Regions from separate parts of the Paenibacillus sp. UMB4589-SE434 genome, predicted to be linked through region 2. Evidence: riboswitches for the same ligand, from Rfam matches in the RefSeq annotation. Region 2 holds a riboswitch; the other holds the start of a gene.
The links. Region 2 has a riboswitch for S-adenosylmethionine ahead of QP775_RS23925 (methionine ABC transporter ATP-binding protein). Riboswitches for the same ligand answer to the same signal wherever they lie in the genome.

Region 1 (3,181 bases), on a different contig from region 2:
TAAGCCACTCTGCAACACGTGTAGCGTTGTATTCATGCCGCTCCATACGCAGCGCTAACGTCTTCATTCCGCGCATGAGCTGATAAGAGTCACTCGGACTAAGCACAGCACCAATAGAATTATGAAGGAAAGCCATCTCTTCGGACAATTCTTTACCCTTTGTCACGATAAGTCCAGCAAGTACATCATTGTGTCCGCCCAAATATTTGGTAGCACTGTGTACGATAATATCCGCTCCCAGCTCAATCGGACGCTGGAAAAACGGCGTAAGTAATGTATTGTCCACGATTGTCAGCATGTTATGGGACTGCGCCCACTTGGCAACAGCTTCAATATCGGTAATCATCATAAGCGGATTCGTAGGGGTCTCGATAAATATAGCTTTAGTGGACGGTTGACGAACGGATTCTATCGCCTCAAGATCGTTTGTATCCACATAAGAAGCCGTCACACCAAACCGGGACAGCAGTCGTTCTAGCATACGATAGGTGCCACCGTATAGATCCAAAGAGACAATCAAGTGATCACCTTGTCCGAATAGGGCAAAGACGGTCTGAAGCGCCGCCATGCCCGAACTACAGGCAAAACCTGCATCTCCGCGCTCTAACAAGGCAGCCGCATCCTCCAACACCGCCCGAGTCGGGTTCTTGGTCCGAATGTAATCAAAACCTGTACTCTGTCCTAGGCGAGGATGCCGATACGCGGTAGCTTGATAAATTGGGAAGGTTACTGCGCCTGTCGTCGGCTCCTGAATGGAACCAATTTGCGCTAATTGGCTTTCCATCCGATAAGACTGCTCGTCACGGTTAATCATGCTATACACCTGCCCCTTCTTTACGTACTGCTACAGAACGTAGTTCATACGGCGTTTCTTGGTATACATAGTAGTTAAGCCAGTTGGAAAAAAGTAAGTTGGCGTGCCCTTTCCATGTTGAACGCGGTGTTTTGGTCGAATCATCATTAGGATAGTAGTTACACGGCAGCTCCATCTCCATTCCTTTAGCAACATCCCGATCATACTCCCACTTCAATGTACACGTGTCATATTCGGAATGGCCTGTTACAAAGATATGACGTCCGTCTTCGCTCGCTACCAAGTATACGCCTGCTTCGTCCGACTCAGATAAAATTTCCAAGCCTTTCTTCTGCTCAATGTCCTCTCTGCGGACTTCCGTATGACGAGATTGTGGTACTAGAAATAACTCATCAAAGCCGCGAGTCAACTTGACATTCTCCTTGCTCAATGAATGGTGGAATACACCAAAACACTTATTAGAAAGCGGATGTTTGGGTACACCGTAATGATAATACAGCCCAGCTTGTGAGGCCCAACAAATATGCATGGTTGATGTCACATGATCCTTGGACCACTCCATGATGTCGCAGAGTTCCTTCCAATAGGTTACCTCTTCGTATTCCATTTGCTCAACAGGAGCACCTGTAATGATCATGCCGTCAAATTGTTCATTTTCTACATCTTCAAATGTCTTATAGAAGGACGACAGATGCTCCGCCGATGTATTTTTGGATACGTGGGTCGCAGGATGAAGCAACGTCACATCCACTTGCAGCGGCGTATTCCCGATTAGACGTAACAACTGTGTTTCAGTGGTCTCTTTTGTCGGCATTAAGTTAAGTATAACAATTCGCAGCGGACGAATATCTTGTGTATAAGCGCGTGATTCGTCCATGACGAATATGTTCTCCTGAGTCAATATTTCTTTCGCCGGCAAATGGTCCGGTATTTTAATCGGCATGACGCTCTCCCCCTTCGAAATGTGTCCTGAAAGATGAACAATAACGTAAGCAAATTCGACTTTTGTTAAAATTGAATACAAAAAAACCTTTCTCTGTATGATACGAGAAAGGTCATGCCTGCATATATTCATGCGCCTCTCTCATCTATCAGCTGCCGGGCGCAAAACATTCGTCTACACCATGCATCTGCAAGAATTAGCACCGCTGCGCAAAACATACTGCTTGCGCCGGTTGCCGGGTATCATCGGGCTTGTCCCTCCACCTGCTCTTGATAAGATTGCCATTTGCTTATGAAATTGGTCATCAATTGGACTTGGTAATAATTTAAGGCATTGGCAAGCATTTCGTCAAGGGTCAAATCACATGTAATGGCAGTACACCATATATTGAAGGCATAAGTTTCATCTGAATATCCCTTGAAAGGCTACTAATGCCGCGTTATACTAGACAAGTGCTTCAGACCTAACGGATTAAAAGCACTTGTTTACATTCTATTTTGTAGAGGTGAATTTCGGATGGATGGCGACCCGAGGCCGTGCCACGGTAAGAACGGACAACCGAATATGACGATTCGACGATCACGTAAGCTTGTGCTTGTGGCTGTCGTTAGTTGTTCGCGCTTGAGGGACCCTATTATGGTGTCCTTACACGCCTGACTCTGTTCATTCACTCAACACTGTGAACAACTTCACCATCCCCGCATCTTCACGTTGCTAGTTATGAATCGTCATGATAACGACGACGCAAGCTACCGATAAGCGGTGGTATGAAGGAGTGATGGTGATGAAAATACGTCTCGTCAACGACGGTGTGTTTACACCGATCGAAGACATTAATGTCACATTGACCCCGCCTGATGCAGGATTCTACTGGATCGATGCGGACGTTGATGATCTTCTTGTATTACAGCCGATGTTTCATATTCACGATCTCGCAGTTGAGGATTGCCTAAGTGAGGATGAACAGCGGCCGAAGATGGAAATATACGAAGGTCATTACTTCATTGTGATTAACAGCATTCGGTTTGATGATGAAGAAATATTTCTCCGTGCTTTAAATATTTTTCTTGGCAAACACTATCTAATTACCGTTACCAAGCAGAAAATTAATGAATTGCGTACCGTTAAGCCCTTGCTGTGGGAACAGGAAGTGAGCACGCCGGACCGTATGCTCTATATACTTGCTGACACCGTTGTAGACAACTACTTTACGGTTGCGGATCGAATTGAAGCCAAGATTGACAATCTTGAGGAAGTCGTACTCGTAAATGCGAAGAAATCTCACTTAAACGAAATCATTAATCTGCGAAGCGAGATCTTGTGGCTTAAGAAGGGACTAGGTCCGCAGAAGGAAGTACTCCTTGTTCTGTATCGCAAAGACTTGCGGCTTATTGATGATAACCTCCAGAAATATTTTCGCGACA
Region 2 (3,181 bases):
CATGTAAGGTTTATGTTGGAAGAAGTTCGCATCAAGCTGCTTCTCGTTTAATTGCACATTAGGCTGCACATAGTCCGTAAATTCTTTAATCTCAAGTTCAATACCTTGTTCTTTCAATTTAGGAGCAATATGCTTTAAAATTTCTGCATGTGGAACTGGTGTAGCACCTACAACCAATTTTGTTGTTTCTGCTGCGGAATTCCCACCATTACTTGCAGTCCCAGCGTTATTCTCTGCAGTCTTGCCGCCGCAAGCGGTCAGCATTGCCACCAGACCAATCAGTGTTAATACGAGTGTAAGTTTTTTGAAATTTTTCATTTTTATTTCTCTCCCTTCCAAAATAAACCCCTGTGATTTGTTGGTGACTGACCTAAGAGGCTGTCATCTATATGAAGCCCGATTGAGCGTGCTTCCTTACTTGCGAGTGTAATGACGAACGAATCGGTCGCCAATCCATTGCAAAATTTGCACCATTACGATCATAACTGCGATCGCAATGATCATAACACTGGTCTCATAACGCTGGTAGCCATATCGAATCGCCAAGTCACCAAGGCCGCCACCGCCTACAAGTCCAGACATTGCTGTGTAGGAAATTAGAGTGACTGCCGTTATGGTCGTACCAGCAATCAAGCCAGGCATTGCTTCTGGCAATAACACCTTGCGTACAATCTGCCAGGTTGAAGCTCCCATCGCTTGCGCTGCCTCGATAACACCACGATCTACTTCGCGAAGTGAAGTTTCGACGAGTCGAGCAAAAAATGGCGCGGCTGCGATGACCAAAGCAGGAATGGCTCCCTTCACACCGATTGTTGTCCCAATCAGCACCTTCGTAAACGGCAATATCGCAATCATCAGAATGACAAATGGAACCGATCTCAACACGTTCACCATAAGCGATAATAAGCTGTACATTACTTTGACAAACCAATGACTGGACTTGCCTGACAAAAATAAGAGAACGCCTAATGGCAGGCCGATGATAAACGTAAACAGTACCGAGAATCCTAGCATATTCAGCGTGTCCGCTGATGCCTGAGACACCTCGCTCCAGTTCACTTCACTGAAGTCAATTCCGAATACCATTACGCAATCACCTCCACGTCAAGTCCCTGCTTCACCAAGGCTTCAAGTGCCGTCTGCAAAGTCCTTGCTTCCCCGTCTAGTCGAACGACCAACTGCCCATAAGGTGTATCCTTCATACGAGAGATTGTACCTTGCAAAATGGCGAATTCGATGCCAGCCTCAGATAATACGCGGTGCAGAATCGGCTGATAAGTGACGTCGCCCAAATAATTAATCTTAACGACGCGTGAGCTGTCACCAGCCTGAGTCTTAAACGATGTCCATGGCTGCAGCTCTTCATGATGGCTCTCTTCGAGAATAAACTCTTTAGTAACCGGATGCTGCGGCTTCAAAAATACGTCTACTACAGGACCCTGTTCTACAATTTTGCCGCCATGTATAACGCCAACCCGGTCACAGATCGACTGGATAACATGCATTTCATGCGTGATCAGTACAATCGTAATGCCAAGGCTGCGGTTGATTTGCAGCAGCAGCTCCAAGATAGAATTGGTCGTCTGCGGATCAAGCGCAGACGTTGCTTCGTCACACAGCAGCACCTTGGGATCATTGGCAAGCGCCCTTGCAATACCGACACGCTGCTTCTGCCCACCAGACAATTGAGCCGGATACTTATCACGGTGCTCCTCCAGACCAACCAGTCGAATCAATTCATTGACTTTGGCCTTTACCTTGTCCGCAGGCGTCTTATGCAGGCGCAGCGGAAACGCAATATTGTCGAACACCGTTGCGGATGACAGCAAATTAAAATGCTGAAAGATCATGCCAATCTTGCTGCGCTGCTTCTGCAGCTCTTTGTTTGACAACTCCGTCATTTCAATTCCGTCAATAAGGACGGAACCTGACGTGGGCCGCTCCAGCAAATTAATGCTGCGAAGCAAGGTACTCTTGCCTGCACCGGAATGGCCGATAATACCGAACACTTCACCTGCTGACACATGCAAATCAATATGTTCTAAGGCGAGCATGCCTGCGCTTGATTTGCCCTGCGCAGGATACCGCTTGGATAATTGTTTGATCTCAATCAAAACTTGTGACACCATCCTTCCGACTTACTTTAGGATGCACTTCTTTCCCATTTTAACATCGGGTTAAATCGGGAAGACCACATCATTCCATAAATCTTACCTTGTAATATACAACTTAAACCTGCAACTTTCTAACTTGCATCCCATTGTTCAGGATTGCCGCTACATCTGTGTCACTCTCAGCACCATCGCTTTCGATTGCCGAAATCGATGCAGCCTACCTTATATCTCATGGCAAGCCGCATTTAACAGTTTGTGGACACCCCATGCAAGCAGATCTTGTATAAATAACAAGAGCCCCCTCTTGGCAGATGCCAAAAGGGGGCTCTCGAAAATCATATCGCCGGATGGCGCGGATGAGTCGAAGTCTCCCTTTCCTCATCTGCCAAAGCAATCACGCTTTGAAGGAATTAGCACCTTGATCATTATGCAAGCATGCTTGTCGCGATATTCGCTGACATAAGCACTACCGGGCTTGCATAATCGGTTGCCGGGCTTCATCGGGCCTGTCCCTCCGCCTCTCTTGATAAGAAAATGGTTATGAAGTTAATTCAGAGTATATAGCAGGGAATTAACCTTGTCAACATCCATTTATTTGCTTTCGTTACCATTTTTCATACTGAGTAAATGTGTAAATATAGCGATTAAGACCTGACAAACCGCCTCATATCCATCTTTTAGGTCATGGACGTTTGCCTGGATGTTCTCGAGTTTTACTTTATCGTTAAGGCTGCGATGTCGCTGCCACAAGTCATCCTGCATTTCAGCGTTCATATGATGAATTTCTGTATTGCGGCGCTTGCGTAAGCGCTGCAAGGAGTCTTTATGGACGTCCTTCAAATGCATAAGCTCCCTAGTCAATGCAGGTGTCGTATTTAAATAATTCATTTGCCTCAAGACGGTAAAAAACGAAAATCGGTTCTTCACCTTCCCTGTATCAAGCTGCAAAGCCTCATTTAACAAGGTTCCCACCTTATCAAGCACCGAGAACAACCGAATAAAACCATTCTTGTAGAAATAGACATGACGATAGTAATTATCCAGTTCTTCTTCATTCATTTCCTCTT

Region 1: another riboswitch for S-adenosylmethionine. It lies ahead of metA (homoserine O-acetyltransferase MetA); the one in region 2 lies ahead of QP775_RS23925 (methionine ABC transporter ATP-binding protein).

The regions. Positions count from the first base shown of each region.
Region 1 covers NZ_JASOYK010000006.1:250,414-253,594, reverse strand. Annotated here, with positions in the region: gene QP775_RS19790 (aminotransferase class I/II-fold pyridoxal phosphate-dependent enzyme) at 1-814, opposite strand, end outside; gene metA (homoserine O-acetyltransferase MetA) at 816-1,757, opposite strand; SAM riboswitch class I at 1,896-2,036, opposite strand; gene corA (magnesium/cobalt transporter CorA) at 2,542-3,181, shown strand, end outside.
Region 2 covers NZ_JASOYK010000010.1:103,932-107,112, reverse strand. Annotated here, with positions in the region: gene QP775_RS23935 (MetQ/NlpA family ABC transporter substrate-binding protein) at 1-318, opposite strand, end outside; gene QP775_RS23930 (methionine ABC transporter permease) at 415-1,086, opposite strand; gene QP775_RS23925 (methionine ABC transporter ATP-binding protein) at 1,086-2,114, opposite strand; SAM riboswitch class I at 2,490-2,647, opposite strand; gene QP775_RS23920 (Cthe_2314 family HEPN domain-containing protein) at 2,706-3,181, opposite strand, start outside.